DNA from 3 places in the Aminiphilus circumscriptus DSM 16581 genome. Region 3 is predicted to be linked to each of the others. Evidence: riboswitches for the same ligand, from Rfam matches in the RefSeq annotation. Region 3 holds a riboswitch; each other region holds the start of a gene.
The links. Region 3 has a riboswitch for molybdenum cofactor ahead of K349_RS0106255 (response regulator). Riboswitches for the same ligand answer to the same signal wherever they lie in the genome.
Positions count from the first base shown of each region.

Region 1 (7,715 bases), 570 kb from region 3:
CAGCACATCCGCATCCGTCCATTCCACGATGAGCGTGACCAGATGAAGAACGCCATTTCTTCGACCGTGAAAGAGGGCGTTGTTCACGGCCTCGTTCACGGCGACGAAGAGCAGCATGCCCTCTTCGGGGAAAAGTCTGTTCAGCAATGCAAGGAGTTCCTCTCTCAGGGGAGCGAACGCCTCAAGGGTATTGAATGTGTAGGTTCTTCGGCGGAATTCGTCTCTCGTCATTCTCCCCTCACTCCGTCCGGTGTGTCTATGGACAGAATTATAACAAAATAATAACAAAGATGTGGAAAGTGAACAGAAAAGGGCGGCGGCATGCGCCGTCGCCCCTAGAGACGGGGAGCGGAGTCGCCTCCGGCGTCTCTCAATCTCAGCCTCCGCCCACCACGGGGAAGATGGAGATTTCGTCGCCATCCTTGAGAGGCGTGTCGCCGCCTCCCGTGTGGGCGATGTGGCGGCCGTTCACGAGAACGATGAGTTCTCCCGAGACGTCGTCCCCTTCGAGGACTTTCGTGCGGAACGCGTCGCCGTACCGGTCGGCCAGGACGTGCAGAAGAGTTTTTACGGACGGAGCCGGAGGGAGCTCGATCTGCCGCTCCTTCGTCATGTCCCGGATCAGACTGAAGAACGTCACTCGTATCAAGGGGAGCCCGCCCTTTTCAGTTCAGAGGGAAAGCCCGAGTTCGGCGAGCTTCTCCTTCGTGGGAATGCCCTGGGCATCCCATCCTCGGAGCGTGTAATACTCGGGGATGATTTCTTTCACCCGGCTCAGTTTGCCCTTTGCGGGGCCCTCGGGAATGGGTTCTTCCAGGAGGCGTTTCGGCAGCGTGTCGTCCTTGGCAGGGTCCAGACCCTCCCGGAGGTTGAAGAGACGCTCCAGGTTCCAGATGCGGTCGCCGCAGGCCATGATCTCCTCGGTGGTTCGCTCCAGCCCCGTCACGTTCCGGAGGATCGTCGCGTAGTCGTCGGCGCCGAGGGCGAAGGAGGTGAAGAGGCACATGCCCGTGGAGTCGATGACGGCGGTGAGATCGTGGAAGATCTTGCCCCACTGGGCCTTGCCCTCGATCTCCCAGGGATCGAGCTTCTGGGGTACGCCAAGGACTTCCGGCGAGATGAGGTAGCCCCGAACATGGCAGGCGCCGCGGTTGCTCACCGCATAGGTGAGGCCGATCCCCTGGACGCCTCGGGGGTCATAGGCGGGAAGCTCCTGTTTTTTCACGGAGATGGAGAACTCGGGATGGCCGAAGGCCTCGCAGAGGCGGTAGCTTCCCAGGGCGAGCTTCTTGCCGAGTCCTTGGGCGCGGCCCATCTTCTCGACCCAGTACAGAAGTGCCTCTTCCGAGCCGAACCGGAGCGCCGGGCCGCCTTCGAGTTCCGCCTCGGGAAGATGGCCCTTCTCGTAGAGTTCCATGGCGGCGGCGATGGTGGTTCCCGCGCTGATCGTATCCAACCCGAGTTTGTTGCAGAGGAAATTCGCCTTGATGATCGCGGGGAGTTCCTCGATGCCGCAGTCACCGCCGAAGCACCAGATGGACTCGTACTCGGGGCCCTCGCCCTCGAGATCGTCCACTTTCGTCACCCGTCCGCAGGCGATGGGGCAGGCGAAACAGCCGCGCTTTCCCGTGAGGTATTTCTCCGCCAGGGTCTCTCCGGCCTGTTTCTCCGCCTCGGTCATGTAAGCGCTCTGGAAGTTCTTGTAGGGATAGCTGCCGATCCCGTTCACCACGTTCACGAGCACCGCCGTGCCGTAGGTGGGAAGCCCCTGGCCGGTGACGCCGTGTTCCTTGATCTTCTGCATGACGCCACGAAGAGTTTCCTTGAGCGCCTCCGGAGCGGCTGGGGTCACGGTGCCCGAGCCCCGGACGACCACGGCCTTGAGATTTTTGGATCCCATGACGGCTCCCACGCCGCTCCGTCCGGCGGCGCGGTGCTTGTCGTTCATCACGCAGGCGATGAGGGAGAGTTGTTCTCCCGCGGGGCCGATGCAGGCCACCTTGGCCTTGTCGTCCCCCACCGCTTGGATGAGCGCGTCCGTGGTGACGTCCACGTCCTTGCCCCAGAGTTCCGACGCGTCCCGGAGTTCCACCGTGTCGTCCTTGATCCAGAGGTACGCGGGCTTTTCGGCCTTGCCCTCCAGGACGAGATAGGCATAGCCCGCCCGGGCTAGTTCGGCTCCCCAGAACCCCCCGCTGTTGCTCGAGGCGATGAGCCCCGTGAGAGGGCTTTTGGTGACGACCATATAGCGTCCTCCCGTAGGAACGTTGGTGCCGCTCAGGGGGCCGAGGGCGAAGACGAGCTTGTTCTCCGGAGAAAGGGGATCGACCTTCGGCGTCAGCTCCTCGTAAAGGAGGCGCGTGGCGTATCCTCTGCCGCCGATGAAATCCTTCAGCCACTCCTGGCGGAGTTCCTCGCGCGCGATGGTTCCCGTGGAAAGGTTCACTCGCAGCAATGCCTTGGACATGTTCCCACTCCTTCCCTGCCTCACTCTTCCGCCTTTTGGGGCGGAACTGTTTTCCCTGGGTCTTTCGAGCATCTCTCGTCTCTTGCAGCTCTTCATTTCGGGGGCCTTCACTCTCGTTCCTGTCTGTGGGGATACGATTTCTTCTCGTTCTCAGCTCTTCTGTCGCGCCACCTCCTCAGGGGCACCGCACGAGATTGCGGTCCCAGAGACAGTCGCTGCATGCCGGAGAATCACCCCAGCAGTCACTCTCGGTGGTTTTGGGATATTCGCACACGGGAAGCAGGTGGCAGTCCAGGCAGGAGGCGTAGAGAGCCCGCCGGAGGCGCCACCGGAAACTTACGTAGCGCTCGTCGTCCCAGATCGCTGGGAGGGAACGTTCTTTCAGGGAACCGAAGGAGGCGGCCACCACGCTCTTTTCTCGCCCAAGGACCCATTCGGGATAGGTGTGGGCCAGCCGGTAGCAGGGCACCACGGCGCCGTCGGAACGGATCACGGCGCTTTCGGAGCGCACGAAATTGCAGTGCTTTTCCGAGGAAAGGGCGAATCTTGGCAGCAGGGCCGTCACGCCCGCCCGTTGACAGGCGACGAAAATCTTCCGCTGAAGTCGCGCCTCCTCCTCCAGGGAGAGGGGATAGAGGACGAGTTGCGTCAATTCTTTCGTCAGGGGAACGAGATTGCTCATGGAGAGCACCGTCACTCCCACGGAGGAGAGCGTTGCGGGGATATCCGCCGCATGGTCCACATTGGATCTGGTGAGGACGAAGGCGGCACGGAGTTCCGGAAGCAAACGCCCGGCGCGTTTTTTCTCTTCCTGGAGCATGCGGAACGTTTCCAGATGTGCCGCCGCCAGGGTCTCCCGCCCGGGAAGGAGCGCCTGTTCCGCCTCGAAGGAAATGTCCACCGCGTCCACGCCGAGCGCCACCAGTTCGCGGGCCATCTCCCGGGTCACGAGCGTTCCGTTTGTGGTGAGGGAGACGCGCAGGCCCCGCGCCTTGGCGCAGCGTACCGCGTCGAGAAAGCGCGGATGCACCAGTGGTTCTCCGAGTCCGGCGAAGTGAAAGGTCTCCAGGTGGGGAAAATCGCCGACGGACTGAAGAAGATTTTCGTAGACGTTCCAGTCCAGATCACCCTCGCCGTCCTTCCGGAAGAGGCGGAAGCACATGGGGCAAAACAGATTGCACCGGGAGCTCAGCTCGAGATAGAGCTTCCGGAGACGTCGGTCCCGTGGAATGAAGATGATGCTGTCTTCCAGAGAAAATCGGGCCCCCGACGTGGAGTCCATGGGGAAATCGTTCACGCGTTCCTCCTCTTTTTTCTCTCGCTCTTTTTGCGCCTTGGACGGGGGATGGAAACGCGAGAAGGGAGGCCCTCGAGGGCCTCCCTTCTTTGCGAATCCGGCAGGCGGAAAGATTACTCCTTCCACCCATTGCCCGTAGCGCCTCGGAGAGGTGCGACGGGTCGAAGGTGCGTTTATTCTGCTTGGGATCTCTTGCTCATGCGAACAATTTATTTTATTTGGAAAGCATAGCATGTCTTCCCTTTCCTGACAAGATGATGGAAGCCGGAAGCGTGGATATCATTTTTTTGCAGAGGAGCTGCGGCGTCATTTCGGAAAGCTCCGAAAGAACGGGTTTTCTCAATCCGGAACGTGCATTTCCAGTGCGTTCCGGATTGAGGAGTCGTGCCGTGAAATGCCTACCGTGTTTTATCGTTGAAGCCGTCAAAAAAGAAAAAAGAACGCGATTTCTCGAGGAAAGATTCGAATATGACGATCTATTTTTCGGAGAAGAGTGATGGCGATCTTTTTTGACCAAAACTGATATTTGACTAATACTAACCTTTTGACTATCCTTTGACCATCACGAGGGAAAACCGCCGGAAATCCGGCGAACAATACGAGAACGAAGGAGGAGGAGCACCATGAAAAATCTTGTACGGTATTCCAGACCAGCGCCCATGAGTCTCATGCCCGAGGTTGACGAGTTCTTCAGGAGTTTTTCGGATCTCTTCAATGCGGCGAACACGTCCCTGCCGGTGGAGATGTACGAAGAGAACGGCGAAGTGGTCGTTTCCTTGGATGTGCCGGGAATCGATCCCGACAAGATCGAGGTTCGGGCTTTTCCCGATCGGCTCCTCGTCCGGTCGAGCCAGGAGACGGCGGAGGAGTGCCCCGAAGGACGGACCTACCACTGTCGGAAACGGGCGACGAAGGTCAACTACAGCATTGCCGTGCCCGCAGAGGTGGATCCCGAAAAGGTGCGGGCTTCCGTGAAGAACGGCGTCATGACAATCCGTCTTGCCCGGAAGGAGCGCGACGAGGGGCGGGTTGTGGAAATCAAAAACGAGTGACGGAGGAATGTGCCGAGAGAGGGGCGACGCACGCCCCTCTCTCTTTGTCCTTCCGGAAATGACCTGGTATTTCATGAGCCGGGGGTTTCCGGGACCGTTCGGGTGGGTGGTGCGCACGAAAAGGCCGGGGTATTCCTCCGGCCTTTTCGCGTTTCTGGAAGGATTTGGAAGGATTGGAAGAAGTGGCACGCAGCGGTTGTGCCGAATCTGTCCTCGCGCTTTATGGATTCAGGGGGACGAGCCCCTCTTGCGGAATGGTGACGCTACCGAGGATACACCGTCATCGCAAGAGCCGCCTCTGGAGAAATCCCGAAACGATGCTCCGTAAAAGGGCTGGAAGCACGGGAACGTCGAGTTCGTCCGAGGTGTGGAGCACCAGCGCCTCAGAGGGTGCCGTATCTTCATCCGGAAACCGTGACGGGTCTTTTTCGGACCGCCGGCGGCATGTGAGGAGGTGTCCCTGGATGACAATTTCGCAACACCCACTTGACATGTTGGGAAGAAGCGTGTAAAGTGCTCCACAACACAAAAATCCGAGTTGAAGGGAGGCAGGGCGATGCGTTCTCAGAACAAAGAAGTGTTCATGCAGAGGAACAGTTCTTCCGGGAACGACGCGCAGTGCCTCCGGAGTGCGGTATCTTCTCTTCCTGACTCCCGATATTATTACGTGTTCTCCTTTACCAGCGGCCAGTGGCGGTATTACGCCAGTGGCCCTTCGCATTTGGGAACACCGATATTCGGCAGACCGGGGGCAGAAAGCGTATTCTCGGGAGGAGGACGGAAGGGCCGGGTGGCCTGAAACGTCGAAGATCCTCCGAAAGCAACCGGGAAGAGGTAAAGAAGGCAAGGCCGGATTCGGGTTCCCACCGAATCCGGCCTTTTTCGTTTTCCCCTTCGGGGGAGAGAGCTTTTCGAGGAGGTGCTCGAACGATGATGATTCTGGAAGTGGACCGCAGCTGCCCCAAGGGAGACATGGCACGAATGATCCAGCGCGCGGAGGAGCGCGGGTGCTACGCTCGGCTCGTTCCCTGCGAGGACGTGTACTTCATTCTCGTGGACGCCCGCGTGGAGGAGATGGCGAGCCTCGCCGCCGATACTCGGGTGCGTCGCGTGGTGGAGACGAAGAGTTCCTTTCCGCTGGCGAGCCGGGATCTCTGGAGCGGCACCCGCCCCGTGGAAGTCGCGCCGGGGATCTCCGTGGGCGGGAGCGGTGCGGTGGTCATGGCCGGTCCCTGCTCGGTGGAGAGCCGGGAGCAGATCCTGGAGACCGCCTTCGCCGTGAAGGACTCCGGCGCGGCGATTCTGCGGGGCGGGGCGTTCAAGCCCCGGTCTAACCCCTACTCCTTCCAGGGCATGGGCAACGAGGGCATCCGTCTGCTCTGCGAGGCCCGGAAGGAGACGGGGCTTCCTCTGGTGACGGAGGTCATGGAGGCCGAATCGGTGGGGCTGCTCCTTCCCTTCGTGGACATCTTTCAGGTGGGGACCAGAAACATGCAGAACTACTCCCTCCTCAAGGAACTGGGCAAGGTGGACAAGCCGGTCCTTCTCAAGCGGGGCATGTCCGCCTCCATCGACGAGTGGCTCCAGGCGGCGGAGTACATCCTCGCGGGGGGCAACTTCCGGGTCATCCTCTGCGAACGGGGCATCCGCACCTTCGAGACCCGCACGCGGAACACGCTGGATCTCTCCGCCATTCCGGTGGTGAAGTCCCTGAGCCATCTTCCCGTGGTGGTGGACCCCAGTCACGGCACGGGGCACCGACACCTGGTGGCGCCCATGTCCCTCGCGGCGCTCGCGGCGGGGGCGGACGGTCTTATCGTGGAGGTGCACTCCGATCCCGACAAGGCACTCTCCGACGGTCCCCAGTCCCTCAACCCCGCCCAGTTCGGGACGCTCATGGGGCAGATCGAGGGAATGCTCTCCGCCCTCGGGCGGAACGTTCTCCGGGCGGACGGCCTGGAAACGGCATCCCGCCGGGGGTGCGGAGAAATACCGCTGGCAACGCCGGTGGTTTCGGGAGCGATCTGACGAAGCGGAAAGAGAACGGCGCGGACAGTGCGCCGAAGAGAGGACGAGAGGACGCCCACCGCGAAGACCGCCGTGGTGCGTCCGCTGAGGGAACGAGAACGTAAGGAGGACACGGCAATGCGGATGAAACAGGCACATGTGGGTATTCTCGGATTGGGACTTCTGGGTGGATCTCTCGCGCTGCGGCTCGGCGGATCGGGAGGAGTGCGGCGGGTTTCCGGATGGGATGCGGATCCGGCGGTGCGGGCCGAGGCGGCTCGAAAGGGTATCGCCCATGTACCGGAACATCTGGAGGACATGCTGTGCGGTGTGGACGTTCTCATCTTCGCCGTTCCCATGCGTTCCCTGGAGGAAGCGAATCGCCGGGTTCTCGGAGCGCTCCGGCGGAACGCCGGAATCGGTTTCTCCGAATGGCCGGACCTGGCTCCAATGGAACCCCTTGAGGGACCCCGGGTCGTGATGGATCTTTCCAGCGCCAAGGTGGAGCCGGGAGAGCTGCTCCGCGGAGCCTGGAGGAGCCGTTACGTGGGGTTCCACCCCATGGCGGGAAAAGAAAACGGCGGCATTGCCAACGCCACGCCGGATCTTTTCGAGGGGGCCTGCTGCGCGGTGGTGCCTTTTGCGGAGACCTCCGAAGAGGCCTTGGCTGTGGCAGAGGAACTCGCGCTCCTTCTCGGCGCCGGTGCTGTGCGGATCGATCCCGCCGAACACGATGCCATCGTCGCCACAGTGAGCCATCTCCCTCTTCTGACGGCTGCGGCCATGGTGCTCACGGCAAAGGCGGAGGGAAAATCCCACGCGGCCCTCGCGGCCCTCGCCGCCGGAGGATTCCGGGATGCCACGAGAGTGGCCTCCGGTCCGGCCTGGCTGG
Region 1 covers NZ_JAFY01000002.1:624,045-631,759, forward strand. Annotated here, with positions in the region: gene K349_RS0103620 (ATP-binding protein) at 1-231, opposite strand, end outside; gene K349_RS0103625 (MoaD/ThiS family protein) at 377-640, opposite strand; gene K349_RS0103630 (aldehyde ferredoxin oxidoreductase family protein) at 671-2,467, opposite strand; gene K349_RS18510 (radical SAM protein) at 2,643-3,764, opposite strand; molybdenum cofactor riboswitch at 3,833-3,943, opposite strand; gene K349_RS16265 (Hsp20/alpha crystallin family protein) at 4,388-4,816, shown strand; gene aroF (3-deoxy-7-phosphoheptulonate synthase) at 5,747-6,844, shown strand; gene K349_RS17755 (prephenate dehydrogenase) at 6,962-7,715, shown strand, end outside.
Region 1: it holds a riboswitch for molybdenum cofactor, as region 3 does, so the genes downstream of both, K349_RS18510 (radical SAM protein) here and K349_RS0106255 (response regulator) in region 3, are expected to answer to the same signal.

Region 2 (7,715 bases), 630 kb from region 3:
CGTCATGGACAGTTCCTCGAAGGGCTGCCCCAGGGCTCGGAGAATGTCCCGAACGGCATTACGCCAGGCCGGAAGAGAGCGGGTCGTACAGGGATCGTGAAGCGCGAGTGGGTTCGGCAGGGGATGGCCCGGAGGCAGCCCCTTTTCGCGGAGTACTTCCCAGAGGGAAAGAAAAGAGGTTTCCGGAAGCAGGCGACGAAAAACGTCGCCGCAGGAGGAACAGGCAAGGATCAGCGGAGGATTTCCGAGGGATTTCAGGGTTTCCCGCAGGGTATCGAGAACTTTTTGAAGCATGTCCCGTCGCCCTGCCCACCAGGCCGGAGCGCCGCAGCATCCCAGGAGCACTCCGAGGGTTCCGGAAAAGCGTTCGTCCAAAAAGGAGACAAGTGCCTCGGTCTGCTCCGGCATGGTGCCCGCGAGCTGGCATCCCGGAAAGAAAAGGGCCTTCGTTGCCGTGCGGCCCGGGCGGAACCCCGCGGCCCGGGGGCCGTTCGCATGATCCATGTCCAGCAGGGCGAACTCGTGGGCCGAAGGAGGCATGAGGCCGCGCTCCACGAGTTCCTCCCGGGCGGCGCGGCAGAGGTCCGCCATGGAGAAGTCGTTGGGGCAGAGCGTTTCGCAGAGTCCGCAGAGCGCGCAGGAATTGATCATCCTGTTCGCCTGGTGGTATCCCTGGACGACGGCGAAGTTGTTGTAGATTTCTCTGGCGTACGCCCTGGGATAACGCTTGTACGTCTCCAGAAAAACGCACTCTCTCACGCAGTGGCGGCACTCGCACTGGAGACAGCGCTGGGCTTCCTCCGCGGAATCGTTCCTCGGAGGGATCGACGCCACATCGCGGAGCGGTGTGTGAAGTCGGGTCGCGTTGGAAATTTCCTTCTCTCTGCCCGAGGAGAGGGATGCCCCCTGGAGAAACCGGTCCAGGGAGTTCGCGGCGCGCTTTCCATCGGCAGCCTCCCAGACGGGAGAGGACGATCCGTTCCGGAGAAAACCTCCGGCGAACAAGCCTTCGATGGTCGTCTCATACGTCGCGGAATCCACTGCCCCGACGGTGGAAAGATGCGCCAGGGCGGGATCGTCCATGCCAAGGTAGGCCGCCTCGCCCTCCCGGAGGGCCGGGAGAGAGAGGGGTTCCTCGCTTGAGCGGGTTACGCCGAGCTTCTGCAGAAACGCCCATGTTTCGGCGAGGATGTTTTGCGGAAGCGTTTCCTCGGGGAGGGAGAGAAGGCGCCCTCCCGGCAGCGTTCCCGTGAATCCCAGAAGGACCCGATACCCCTTCTTGGCCAGTTCACAGGCGCAGACCAGCGAGGAAAGGCCGCCTCCGAGCACGGTGACGGTTTTGCCTTTGGCAGGAAGGCGCAGGGGCGGTGCGGCGGGGCTTGTCCTTTCGAGACAGGCCCGCTCCAGCCGGCCGAGTTCCACTGCTCCCCCCGTTTCGGCCCGAATACAGGCGCTCTGGCAGGGGTGGTCGCAGATTCGCCCCAAAATGTCCGGTAAGGACATGGTCTTTGCCAGGATCTTTCGGGCTTCGTCGAAGCGCTCCTGCGCCATGGCGGCACAAAAAGCCCGTGCGTCCACCTTGAGGGGGCAGGCAGTCTGACAGTAAGGGGGTTCTTCCTGAATACAGCGATGCTCCAGGTCCCTGAGCATATTCTGTTCCATGGATCGCCTCCGAAGGAAAAGACGTTTCCGACGGTTCGTCTCCCCCCGGGAAGGGCGGCGAGTTGTCGAAGAATTCCAGAAAATGCGGGTTCGAAGGCGTTCTGGATTCGCGACAAACACGGCCATTGAGCCGGCAGACTACGTTCCGGGAAGAGTTTAGAAACGTTCGGGCTTCTTGGCAAACCGGTTCCGGATCGAGATCTCCGGGTTTCCGGAAGAGCCGTTCCCCCGCTTTCTCGCTCAGAGGAGAAGCGGGGGAACGGAGGGACGGGACCTTGTCTAGACGTGCTCTCCCCCCAGACCCGCGAGAATTTTTTCCGGGCGGGCGGGAAGCCGATGGACCCGTACGCCGCAGGCGTTGTAGATGGCATTGCCGATGGCGGCGTGGGGACTCGAGAGAGGAAGCTCCCCCACTCCTGCCGCGCCGAAGGGGCCGAACTCGCGCGGATAGTTCTCGAAGTAGACGATCTCGATGTTGTCCGGAATGTCCTTCGCGAAGGGAAAGCCAGCACCGAGGAGCGTGGAGTGCTTCTTGATATCCTCGAAATCCTCGGAAAGAGCGAGGCCGATTCCCTGAGCGATGCCGCCGTAGATCTGTCCGTCCGTGACGAGCCGATTGTTCACCTTGCCGATGTCCGCCATGAGGGTCATCTTGTCCACGGTGACCTTACCGGTCTCGGTGTTCACCGACACCTCGGCGAGGAAGACGCCGTACATGTAAACCACGAAAGGTTTTCCCTGTCCCTTTTCATCGCAGGCCACGCCGGGAACGGTGAATTTTCCCACGTATTTCACGGGTTTTCCCGCTGCGATAGCCTCCGCGTAGGTCATGCAGGTGCCATCGGCCTTACGGAGCCCCGCCACCATTTCCGTGCAGGCCACGCGAATGGCGTTCCCCGTGAGCACCTGCTGACGTGAGCCGCCGGAAGGACCTGAATTGGGTGTTTGCGACGTGTCGGGCCAGGTGAAGCGCAGCCGGTCCGGGGTGATGCCCAAGGGGCGCAGTGCCTCGTGGGCGGTGCCAATGGCGCCCATGTCCGCTCCCTGACCGTGATCCTCCCAGGCGGAGACGATGGTGACGGTGTCGTCGGGATTGAGCACCGCCCAGGCCTCGGAGCTGTCCGGTCCGTCGAGCCCGCAGCCGTAGCAGGCCATGGCGAGGCCGACACCTTTCTTGATTGTGTCGGTGGATTCCTTCTCCGCCTTTTTCTTCGCCGCCTCGTACCGGGGTTTCAGTGCCTCGAGCATTTCTGGATAGCTGAAGACCTCCGGTTCCTGACCGCTGGGGTTCGTCGCGCCGGGGCGGTAGCAGTTTTTGAAGCGAATCTCCCAGGGATCCATGCCGAGTTTCTCCGCCAGTTCATCCATGAGAAGTTCCGACGAGTAGAGGGACTGGGGAGAGCCGTAGGCGCGGAAGGCGGAGCCCCAGGCGTGGTTTGTGCACACCGTGCGTCCTGTCCCTTTGATGTTGGGAATATTATAGCCCGCGCCCATGAACTGGGCGCCTCGAAGGGTGAGCAGGTCGCCGAACTCGGAATAGGGGCCGTGGTCCACGTTGTAGTCCGTCTCCATGGCGAGAAGTCGGCCCTCTTTGTCGGCGGCGTACTTGATGTTCACGAAGAAGGGCGAACGCTTCCCCGTGTAGGTCATGTGCTGAAAGTAGGTGTACCGGAGGAAGCAGGGTTTTCCCGTGGCGAGGGTGGCCGCGCCGACCAGGGCTTCCATGGTGGGGCTGAACTTGTAGCCGAAGGTGCCTCCCATGGGGTTCGACACGAGGGCGATCTTGTCGGGTTCCACGCCGAGCCCTGGGGCGATCATGTAGAGGTGCAGATGGGCGCCGATAGTCTTGGAGTGGATCTTGAGAATTCCGTCGTCCGTCATGTAGGCGAAGCCCACATCGGGCTCGATGGTCATGTGGGGTTGTCTTCCCACGTAGAAATCGTCCTCCACGGTGACGGCGGCCGTTTCGAAGATCGGTCCCGTGGGGTCGCCCTTCTCCAGGTTCTGAATGTAGTAGATGTTGGGCGTGCCGGGGTGAATTTCCAGGGCGTCCTCCGCCATGGCTGCGGGGGCGCTCATGTAGGCGGGAAGGATCTCCAGGTCCACCTTGACCTTCTCCGCCGCCGCGCAGGCATTCTCGTAGGTGTCGGCGCAGACGATGGCGATGGCATCGCCGAACTGGAAGACCTTTTCGTCGCAGAGAATGGGCCGGTCCCAGCCGTCTCCCTTGTTGGTCGGGAACGTGATGAGTCCCGTGATGCGGTTCTTCCCCTTCACGTCCTTGTGGGTGACCACCTTGTAGACGCCGGGCATCTTCTCCGCCTCGGACGTGTCGATGCCCCGGATGTTCGCGTGGCTCACCGTGGCCTGCACGAGCGCGAGCTGCAGCGTCTCCTCCGGAAGTTTCAATCCGAGGTCCGCGCCGTAATCGAGCGTTCCCGTGGCCTTCGCCACCGCGGTGGGGCGTGGATAGGTGCCGCCCCAGATACGGCCGTTCTCGGGGAGGCGGTATTCCAGCTCGCTCTCGCTCATTTCGCCACGAAGTACCTTCGCCGCGGCCATCACGGCATCGACGATGGGGATGTACCCCGTGCAGCGACAGGCGTTCCGGTTCACGTGGAACCACTCCCGGACCTCTTCCCGGGTCGGCTTGGGATTTTGGTCGAGAAGTGCCTTTGCGGAGACGATGAAGCCGGGCGTGCAGAAGCCGCACTGGGCTGCGCCGAACTTGACCCAAGCCTTCTGGAGGGGATGCAGCTTTTCCGGTGTGCCGATGCCTTCGACGGTGGTCACGCAATCCCCTTCGGTGATTCTGTTGATTTTGAACACGCAGGAACGAATCAGTTTCCCGTTGAGAATGACATTGCAGGAGCCGCAATGTCCCGTTCCGCATCCCACTTTGGTTCCCGTGAGACCGAGCTGTTCCCGCAATACCTTCGCCAGGGTGTCCTCCCCATCGACAATGACATTGCGCTCCACGCCGTTGACGAAGAAACGTTTCTGAATCACCGTTCTTCAACCTCCCTTGAACTCTTTTTTGTGTGTCCTGTAATTTCCCGGCTCACTCGTGCGCTCTCGTTCTGTTTCATGGGATTGGCGCAGAAGATGCGTTGCGCTTCCATTCCCCGCCTTTTCACGCCCGTCGCTTTGGTGACATGTCCTTCTTTCATCACCTCCAAACAAAAAGGGACTGCCCGTGCGCAAAGATGGCAGTCCCGAAAGAAGAACATTCTTCTCCGCCTTCCTTGCCAAACACGGGAGGCGTGTCCGTTTCCAGACACACCCTAACGGCTGCATGCCGTGAGATCGCTCTTGTAGGCGATGCAGCTCGGAAGGTTTCTTTATTTTCGGTTGTAATACCTGATACCGAGCGAAAGGGTCCGCTTATGTCCCTTTCAGTCTGATTCTCCGAAACGGAAAGAGAACTTTCTCCCGCTCCGGGAATTCAGCGGTCGGCTTACTTGAGAAGAATCGCCGCTCCTGCGTCGGCGCAACGCTCGTCCTCGTCGATGGTGCCGCCGCTGACGCCGATGGCGCCGACGATGACTCCGTCCTTGTTCTTCAGAGGAACGCCGCCGGCGAAAATAATGACGCCGTCGTTGGACACTTCGATGCCGTAGAGAGGACCATCGGGGAGAGATGCGGCGCCGAGCTGTCGGGTGGTCATGTTGAAGAAGCGAGCGGTCTTTGCCTTCTTGATGGAAATGTCCACGCTGCCGATGAACGCACCGTCTTGGCGGGCGAAGGCTTTCAGGTTGGCCCCAGCATCCACCACGGCAATGTTCATGGGCACGCCCTGGGCGACTGCGTCGGCCAGGGCGGCCTCAAGGACCATCTGGGCCTGCTTCAGGGTGAGATCTCCGGGAAGTTGAAGCTTGGAAACATCCACAGCCATCGTTGTTCTCCTCCTTTGTGAATGGAAAAACTCATGGAACTGCAAATATTTTCCTGTGAATGAAGAATTCTGTCAAGTGATTTTGAGAAGAGACGGTTTTCTTTTGAAGATGTATATTGTGCACGAAATCAAAGGGTGGCAAGATATTGATGCAAAACGTCAATATACAATCAAATAAAAAGAATTTTTCGAGATTTTTATCCTAAAAAAAGAACAAAACTGGACAAAAGAGTTCCCGTCTCGAAGAGTCCTTTGAACAACGCTTTGGAGTGGGCGCCGTTTTCGAATTTTGAAGAAGGATGCGTTTCTTGGGCGGAAAGAGCGGCGTACCAGTTCACCGGCCATGGAGCAGATGCGGATTCGCGTGCGCTCCTCTGCGGAGGAAGAGGTTTTTTGTGGACGAACCCACCCTGAGTACGCGTCTGAAGACGTGGCGTGCCCGGGGTGGGAGAAGGTCATCCCAGAAAGGGGCGTCTCCAGTTCGTGGCGGGAACGGTGGTCTCCTTGATGTTCCGGGGTGAGAGCCACCGGGTGAGATTGTTCCAGAATCCCGCCTTGTCGTTCGTCCCGGAATGACGAGATCCTCCGAAGGGCTGACGCCCCACCACGGCTCCCGTGGGCTTGTCGTTGATATAGAAATTGCCCGCGGCGTGCCGGAGGAGACATTCCGCCGTGGCGATGGCGGCGCGGTCCCCGGCGAAAACAGCCCCCGTGAGAGCGTATTCCGTGGTGACGTCGCAGAGGCGGAGCGTCTCCTCGTAGGCGTCGTCGGGGTAGACGTAGACGGTGATCACGGGACCGAAGATTTCCTCGGTCATGAGCTTCCCTCGTGGATTGGACGTGCGGATAACCGTGGGTTCCACAAACCATCCCTTCCGGTTGTCGCAGCCGCCTCCCAGGAGAAGTGTGTATTCCTCGGGATGGTTCCGGGCGTAGTCGAGATAGCCCTTGATCTTGCGGAATGCCTCCTCGTCGATGACGGCTCCCATGGCATTGCCCAGGTCCTCCACGGGGCCCATGGAGATGAGGGGAACCTCTCTCCGGAGGTACTCCTCCACGCTGCCCCAGAGGCTCTCGGGAATATAGGCCCGGGAAGCGGCGGAACATTTCTGTCCCTGCAGTTCGAATCCGCCGCGCAGGAGATTCGCTCCCAGGGCAATGGGGTCCGCCGACGCGTGGGCGAAGATGAAATCCTTTCCTCCGGTCTCCCCCACCACGCGGGGGAAAGAGCGATAGGATTCGACGGAAGAGCCGATGGTCTGCCACAGGGTGAGAAAGGTCGCATAGCTTCCGGTGAAATGGAGACCGCTCAGGAAAGGGTGGCGCAGGACCGTGGCTCCGTCGGCGCTGGAGAAGGGGACGTAGTTCACCACTCCCGGCGGCAGTCCCGCCTCGAGGAGGAGTTCCATGATGAGATAGTTTGCGTAAAGGACACTCTTCGCGGGTTTCCAGAGGACGACGTTGCCGCACATGGCGGGGGCCGTCGGCAGATTTCCCGCGATGGAATAGAAGTTGAAAGGGGTGACAGCGACGATGAACCCTTCCAGGGGACGCCAGTCGAAACGGTTGATCTCCATCCGTCCTTGAAGGGGCTGCTCCTGATAGATCTCGTGGAGGTAGAAGACGTTGAAGCGCCAGAAATCCACGAGTTCCGCGAGATCGATCTCCGCCTCGAAGGGTGTTTTGGAGAGATTGGTCATGATGGCGGCGATGTGCTCGGTGCGCCGCACCGTGGCGAGCATGTCCGCGGCACGTTGAAAAACCGCCGCTCGTTGATACCATGGTGTGGTGGACCAATCTCTCCATGCTTCGAGAGCGTTCTCCACAGCGGCCTCGAGTTCCCTCGGTCCTGCGAGATGCGCGTTTCCCAGAAAACGTGTCGCATCGTGGGGAACGCGAAGCGGAATCGTTTTGCCGGTGTACACTTTTTCCCCACCAATGAGACAGGGCAACTCCCGGGGTGTTTTCCTCACTCGTTCCAGTTCCGCGAGCAGGCGTTCCCGCTCGGGGGAACCAGGGCCATAGGTCACAAGAGCATCCGCGTCGTTTTTGGGACGATCCATTTTCCACATGGAACTCTTCCTCCTTTATGCACAGATTCCACCAGGGGTGTGGATATGTGGATAAGAAATGTGGATATCTATGGAGAAAAGAGCCT
Region 2 covers NZ_JAFY01000002.1:564,720-572,434, forward strand. Annotated here, with positions in the region: gene K349_RS0103320 (pyridine nucleotide-disulfide oxidoreductase/dicluster-binding protein) at 1-1,662, opposite strand, end outside; gene K349_RS0103330 (molybdopterin-dependent aldehyde oxidoreductase) at 1,942-4,671, opposite strand; molybdenum cofactor riboswitch at 4,888-5,008, opposite strand; gene K349_RS0103340 (GlcG/HbpS family heme-binding protein) at 5,120-5,557, opposite strand; gene pruA (L-glutamate gamma-semialdehyde dehydrogenase) at 6,013-7,629, opposite strand.
Region 2: it holds a riboswitch for molybdenum cofactor, as region 3 does, so the genes downstream of both, K349_RS0103330 (molybdopterin-dependent aldehyde oxidoreductase) here and K349_RS0106255 (response regulator) in region 3, are expected to answer to the same signal.

Region 3 (7,715 bases):
ACCTCGTCCTGCAGATTGCGGTTTTTCAGCGCGGTTTTCAGGCTCTCCACGATCCGGTCGCTCTGGGAGGAGATGCAGCCGGTACCGCAGCAGACCAGGAGGTGCATTTTGATTTCCGGCATGGGTTGTGGTTCTCCTTTCGCGTCCGTCCGACTCATTCGTGGATGGTCCGGTAGGCCGTGGGAATGATCCCGTCCACCATTTCGCCGCGGAGAATGTAGCTGTCAAGGATTTCCCGGATGCGGTCGCCCTTGACATTGCCATAGACGACGGGCTCTTCTCCCGGGCGCGTGATCTCCACGGTGGGTTCCGAGTGACAGTAGCCCATGCATCCCGTCTGGGTGAAGACGATCTCCGTCAGTCCCCGCTCTTTCGCAAGGCGCATGAACTCCGCAAGCGTCTCCCGTGCCCCGGAGGCGATGCCGCAGGTGGACATGCTGACCTTCACCTGCACGAGCCGTTCGATGTTCTGCCCTTTTTCGCGAAGATCCGTGGCGCTGGTGAGTTCTTTCTGAAGCTTTCTGAGAGCATCGAGGGATTGGATTTTTGACATGATGTTCACCTCCGGATCAGGCTTGGGCGTACTCGGCGAGTATGCCCTCGATGTCCTTGGGCACGACTCGTCCGTACACCTTTTCCCCCACGATGACCACCGGAGCCAGACCACAGGCCCCCACGCAGCGGAGTGTGTCCAGGGAGAACTTTCCATCCTCCGTCACTCCTCCGACGGAAATGTTCAACTGTTTGGACAGTTCCGCCACGATATCTTCGGCGCCTCGGACATAGCAGGCGGTTCCCATGCAGACCGAAATGGGGAAACGTCCCTTGGGTGTCATGGTGAAGAAGGAGTAGAACTTGACGACACCGTAGACCTTGGCGAGGGAGAGTTCCATGTGTTCCGCCACGAATTCCTGAACCTCCCGGGGAAGATAGCCGAAAATCCCCTGGGCTTTGTGGAGGACGGTGATGAGTTCTCCCTTCCGATCCGGAAGCGAGGCGATGAAATCCGCAAGTTCAGTGAAGCGCGGATCCTCTTTGACAGAGCATGTGCACATTGCATGGCCTCCTTTTTCTTCAATAGGGGGTGGATGATTTCCGCCCGGGTGCCTTGCGACGACACGCACCCGCTGTTTCGGCACTTTCGAAGGAAAGATGTCGAAACCGGCCCTGCAATCCCCTGCATACACCATATCGTGAAAAAAATCTCTAGTCAAGGCAAAAAAACACGCCTCTCCTCCTTTCCGCAAGGTGAATTCCCACATTCGCCTTGCAAGAAGGACGCTCGGGCGATTTTTTTACGTGTATTCGGGCTTCGAAGGCGGGAGAAAGCGAAATGTGTTACGGAGTCGGATGTCGCACGTACGGACCCGAATCAAACATACAGCCCTCCTCCTTCCTCATGGAGAGAAACAGGTTTACATAATATGTATTACAGCGAAGAATGCAACGCCGCTTTTCTTCGAAAAGGAACAGGTGTTTCCGACGGTCTTCGTCGATTCCACGGGGTGTTCCGTGTTCTCGGTTCATTCCCGCGTTGCGGGTGTGTTGCCTCCGTTGAGTCCCTTCCTGAGGGAGGACAGATCCCCCTTGCGGAGTACCGCAATGAGTTCCGCCACCACGGAGATGGCGATCTCCTCGGGTGTCTCCGCCCGGATGGGAAGGCCGACGGGCTGGTAGATACGGTTCAGATGGGCTTCCGAGACTCCTTCGTCGAGGAGGCGTTTCCGAACGAAGGCGATCTTGCGCATGGATCCGATCATGCCCACGTAGGCGGCGTCGCAGTGTTCGATGGTCTTTACCACCTCTGAATCGAGGGCGTGTCCTCTGGTGGCGATGACGACGAAACTTCGTCCGTGCAGCTTCAGCCCTCTGTCGAAAATTTCCTCCAGGGGGCAGGCGATGGTGGTGCCCCAGGGGATGTTTTCGGCGTTGGCGAATTCCTCCCGCTCGTCCCAGACGAAGACGCGAAATCCAGCGAACTGTCCTGCCTGGGCAAGGGCTTTGCCCACGTGTCCCGCGCCGAAGATCACGAGTTCCCGTTCCCGACCGACGACTTCCAGAAAGACGGAGATGTCGCCGCCACAGGCGGCGCTGTTCGGATCCGATCCGTCGCAGTGAAGTCCTTCCTTGTAAAGGGCGTGATCTCTTTCTGAATTCAGCAATGCCAATGCTTCTCGAATGGTGTGGTGTTCGAAGACGCCTCCGCCCACGGTGCCGGAGATGCTTCCGTCGGGGCTCACCCACATGGAGGCGCCCACATTTCGCGGTGTGGAGCCCTCCACGTCGACCACGGTGCACAGAACTCCCGGAACGCCCTTGGCGAGGTCTTTCATGATCTGTTCGAGAATGGCCTGATTCATCGGTACTCTCCGCTCCCTTCGAATCGCATGAACAACTCTGCATCGCCCTTTGTCGCGTGTGTCGTCCCAAAGGAACGGTGTGTTTGTTTCTCCGGTGTTTCGGATGGCGTCGTGATAGTGTTTCAACAGTGTCGCTGTGGTGTTCCCGAGAGGGCCACGTACCGTTTCGAAGGCCTGCCCACGGGTGCTACATCAAAATCGATGGTCACCTGGGATGTCTCGGCGAGATACTCGAGGTAGCGCCGGGTCGTGGAGCGCCCCATGCCGAGATGTTCCGCCGCTTCGGAGGCGGAGAGCCCCCCTGGGGCATCCCGGAGGAGTCGTTTGACCTTCTCGAGGATGCGATTTTGAATTCCCTTGGGAAACACGCTCGAATCGGGGGGAATGGCGCCTCGTTTCAGCCCTACCAGGTGATCCAGTTCGTCCTGCCGCCAGGGAGTACGGCGGGTCACCAGTTCTCGATGGAATGTGCGGTATGCCGAGAGCGCTGCCCGGAGACGGGAGGAAAGAAAGGGGCGGATGAGGCAGTCGAAAGCGCCCAGACAGATCGCGCCGCGAATCACATCGGGCTCTTCCGGACGGACAAGGACCACCCAATCCAGCCGGGGATAGTCGCTGCGGGCCTTGCGGAAGCCCTCGAGTCCTCCCAGGCCGGGAAGGGCGAAGTCGAGCACCACTAACTGGGGAGGTTCGTCGGCGAGAAAGGAGAGGAGCGTTTCACCGGAACCGACTTCTCCGACAAGGCGGTAGCCGGGTTGCTCTCGCACCAGATCGGCATAGAGGCTTCTCTGGGAGGAATCCTGTTCGGCGACGATCGCGTCGAGAGAATGGGGTACGAACGGACCTCTCATGACCGAATCTCCCGGGTGAGGTCGCTTGACCCGACGATACGCTCGAGTGCAGGAAAAACGGCTTCGAAACACGAAAAAAAATTGCACGGGAAACCGGGCACCATAGGAGGCTTCCTCCTTTCCGCACGGGAGGCGGTCGCGTTTCCACGACAACCCTATCGGTCGACATCCGTGGGCCTGGGCCGTTAGGAACGTCGACTCGGAGGCTCTATCATTTTGAACATACATTATACGTGATCCTCCGAATTCGTGCAATTTCCCCGCATGAGTGGGAAAAGGGCCTCTCTCTTGTGTCCCTGCCTTTTCACAGTGGGGCAAAGCAGCAATTTCTCCGGAGCGATGTTTTCGTGGCGCGTAGAACGGGCGGGACTCCATGCGACGAGGCTGTCCGCGTCGCATGGAGGACATCGCTGGCCGCAATTCTCCCGAGGAGACGTGGCGGGGTTTTTCTCGTTCGGTGCACGGCGGAAGAAGGGGACGCAGCCGGCTCTCCGGCGCGTCGATCAGGAGCGGAGAACCGCTGCCATGCGCGAGAAGGCTTCCTCCAGTTTTTTCTCGTCCACAGTGCAGGCGATGCGGATGAAGTCACCGCATGTCTCGCCGAAGGCGATGCCCGGGATGAGGGCGACACCGGCTTCCTCCAGCATACGGAGCGCGAAGGCGTCTCCGTTCATTCCCGTTCCGGAAATGTCGGCGAAAAGATAGAAGGCTCCCTTGGGAAGTGCGGCATTGACGCCGGGCAGTTCTCTCGCCAGGGACGCGGCGTGCCGGGTCCGTCGCCTGTAGGTGTCAACGATGGCACGTTCCGCATCCTGAGCCTCGCTCAGTGCGAATTCGGCGGCGCGCTGCACCATGCTGTTCACCGAAAGGGTCTGCACGATGGCGAGGATGTCCATGGGTTTGAGGAGTTCTTCCGGCCCCATGGCATAGCCGATCCGCCAGCCGCACATGGCGTAGGATTTGGAGAATCCCCCGATGGTGAGAGTCCGCTCCCGCATGCCCGGCAGGGTGGCGAAGGGGATGTGACTTCCCTGAAAGACGTAGGACTCGTACAGTTCGTCGGAGAGAACGCACAGGTCCTGTTCCAGGGCGACGCGGGCGATGCCCTCCAGTGTCGCCCTGTCGAAGACGGCCCCCGAAGGATTACAGGGAGAGTTGACGACGAGCGCCTTTGTTCGGCGGGTGACGGCCCGGCGCAGGTCTTCCTCGAGGGGGAGAAAATGGTTTTCCTTCCGGCAGGGGACTGCCACGGGGACGCCCTGATTGTAGCGGACCTGCTGGGCGTAGAAGGTGAAGTAGGGTTCGAGCAGAAGGACTTCGTCGCCCGGTTCGAGCAAGGTCTGGAAGGCGAGCCAGCACGCCTGGGAGCCGCCGGTGGTGACGAGGATCTCCTCCGGATCCTGGACGAAGCCGTATTTATCTGCCCAACGGCGGCTGACGGCCTCTCGGAGGCTGAGATTTCCCCGGCTCTGGGCGTAATGTGTCTCACCGGCCAGCCCGGCCTGGCGGGCCGCTTCCACAATGCGTGGGTCGGTGGGGATGTCCGGTTCGCCGAGGGTGAGGTTGATGAGTCCCGTCCGTTTCGCTGCGGCCTTGAACATTTGCATCATCGCCGAGGGTTCGAGTCGGGAGAACCTCACGGCAACGTGTCGTTCCAGGCTCACGGTGTCCCCGCCCCCTCCTTGGCGTCGTTTTTCGCCGTCTTTCGGGCGGCCCGCTCGGCCCGCATGGCGGTCTTCTTCGCGTGGGGGTCTCCGTGGGCGGGTACGATGCAGACGAACACGAAATCCTCGTCCCCCGGGTTCTCGAAGACGTGCTCCACGTCGGGGGGGACACGTCCCCACCGTCCTGCCGCGAGATCGATCGATTCACCCTGGACCACCACACGGCCATGCCCTTTGAGGGAGAGCACGAAATGATCCCAGGCGTGTCTGTGCGGAGGAATTTTCTCCCCCGGGGGCAGGGTGAAATGGCGCATCACGTAGTCGTCCCAGAACTGCCCGGGGCCGAAGATGATTCGTTTCCGCACGTTCGGAGCCAGTGCGGACGCATCCCAGAGGGGCAGATCCTCGACGAGCCCCCCCTGTCCGACCTTCGTCTCTTCCGACATGTTTGTCGCCTCCCTTTCGCGGAGTGGTACGACCGGGAGATGCGGCCCCGTCGTCACACGGTTCCGCATTTCCCGGAGAAGGATCCAAACGGATCGTTGATGGAACCCTGGGCGCCCCGTCTCGGAGACGGAGCGCCCAGCAGGTTATTTCTTCATCGCTGCGAGAATTTTCTCGGGGGTGATGGGCAGGTCCTTCACCCGGGCGCCCACGGCGTTGTAGATCGCGTTCCCCACCGCCGCGTGTGGCGCGGAGAGGGGCATCTCGCCCGTCCCGGCGGCGCCGAAGGGGCCGAATTCCCGGGGGGTTTCCATGTGGATCAATTGGATGTCGTCGGGGATGTCCTTGATGTAGGGCAATCCGCAGGCGAGAAGATTGTTGTGGGTCTTCACGTCCACGAAGTCCTCCTTGATGGCGAGGCCGATGCCCTGGGCGATGCCGCCCATCTGCTGGCCGTCCACGACGAGGAAATTGTTGATCTTGCCCACGTCGCCGCAGAGGGTGAACTTCTCCACGGTGGTTTTGCCGGTCTTGGTCTCCACGGCTACTTCGGCGAGGAAGATGCCGAACATGTGGTTGGCGAAGGGATATCCCTGCCCCGTCGCGCCGTCCATGTCGGTGCAATGCTGTACCTCTCCCTCGTTGTTGCGGAGCGTAGCCTTCCAGTAGCCTTCGTAAAAGGTGGGAATGCCCTCCGCGATCATTTCATCGTAGGTTCGGTAGGTCCCGTCATCCCGCCGCATGGCGTCGAGCAATTTCCGGCAGGATTCGACGATGGCCATCCCCACCATGACCTGGCAGCGGCTCGCCGCGGCGGCGCCGCTGTTGGGAGCCTTGGCGGTGTCGCTCAGCACCAGCTTGATCTGCTCCGGTCTGATGCCGATGGGCTTGAGCGCCTCGTGGGCGGTCCCCACGCAGCCGATGTCCGCGCCCTGGCCATGATCCTCCCAGGTGTTGTAGAGGATCACGCCGTCCCTGGTGAGTTCGATGTTGCTGGTCGCGTCGTCCGGGCCGTCATCGTTGGAGTTGTAGATGCCGATGGCGATGCCCACGCCCCGTTTGACCTCGGCGGTGGAGAGAGCGGCGGCGCGCTTTTTGGCGATGTTGTAGTAGGGGCGGATGCGGGTGATCATGGCCTGAAGCGGATAGACCTCGGATTTCTGTCCGCTCGGGAAGGTGTCTCCCGGGCGGATCAGATTCTTTTCCCGGAAGTCCAGGGGATCCATGCCGCACTTCTCGGCGAGCATGTCGATGGCGGTTTCGCAGCCCCAGTAGGTCTGGGGTGCGCCGTAGGCGCGGAAGGCGCCGCACCAGCGGTGGTTGGTGAAAAAGGTGTAGCCGCACCCCCGGAGGTCATCGACATGATAAGGAGCCAGGAAGAACTGGCCGCCCTTGTTGGTGAGGTCTTGGCTGGACTCGGAGTAGGGGCCGTGGTCCACGTACCAGGTGTGTTCGGCGCCGACGATCTTGCCGTTCTCGTTCGCGCCGATGCGGATCTTCATGAGGAAGGGGGAGCGTTTGGGCGTCCGCACGATGTGCTCCTTCATGTTGAGGCGCATGTAGACGGGGCGTCCCGTGGCGAGCACGCACGCGGCGATGAGGTGTTCGTTCGTGGGGGCCACCTTGTAGCCGAAGGAGGCGCCCATGTTGTTCTGGATCACCCGGAGCTTGGAGGGCGCGAGGCCGAGACCGCGGGAGATCATGAGGAGGTGGCGGTAGACGCAGATGCTCTTGGTCTGGACCGTGAGCCGTCCTTCCTCGTCGTAGTAGCCGAAGCCGCAGTCGGTTTCGAGGGTCAAATGAGGCTGGCGGCTGCTGTAGAATTCCTCCTCGAGGATGTGCGCGGCCTTGTCGATGGCCGCTTTTGGATCGTTGCCCTTGATGAGGGGGCGCTTGTTGAAGCAGTTCCGGATGCCGTCGATCTCCTCGATTTCGTCGTAAACCTTGGGGGCGTCGGGCTTCATGGCGTCCTTCACGTGGAGAAGGACGGGCAGTTCCTCCAGCTCGACCTTGACGGCCGCGGCGGCCTCCCGGGCCTGTTTCTCCGTGGCGGCGCAGACGATGGCCACGCACTCGCCCCACTGGCGGATCTTGTCACCCTCTTCGACGATCATCCGTCGCTCCCATCCGTCCGTGGTGGCCGTGGGAGATCCCACCTGGCCGCGGATTCGGTTGGTGCCCTTGTTGGCGAGAATGTCCCCGGCGGTGACGATCTTGGCGACGCCGGGCATCTTTTCCGCGGCGGCGATGTCGATCTTCTTCACTTTCGCATGATGCGTCTCGGGGCAGACCGGCACGGCGAAGAGAACTTCCTCGGGAAGTTTGGTGGCGGCGTCGTCACCGAAGTCCCACGTGCCGGTGACTTTGTAGACGGCGTTCGGGCGGGGATAGCGGCT
Region 3 covers NZ_JAFY01000002.1:1,194,391-1,202,105, forward strand. Annotated here, with positions in the region: gene nuoF (NADH-quinone oxidoreductase subunit NuoF) at 1-122, opposite strand, end outside; gene K349_RS0106235 ((2Fe-2S) ferredoxin domain-containing protein) at 155-553, opposite strand; gene K349_RS0106240 (NADH-quinone oxidoreductase subunit NuoE family protein) at 570-1,055, opposite strand; gene K349_RS0106250 (XdhC family protein) at 1,524-2,360, opposite strand; gene K349_RS0106255 (response regulator) at 2,483-3,211, opposite strand; molybdenum cofactor riboswitch at 3,310-3,428, opposite strand; gene K349_RS0106265 (pyridoxal phosphate-dependent aminotransferase) at 3,715-4,875, opposite strand; gene K349_RS0106270 (cupin domain-containing protein) at 4,872-5,321, opposite strand; gene K349_RS0106275 (molybdopterin-dependent aldehyde oxidoreductase) at 5,466-7,715, opposite strand, start outside.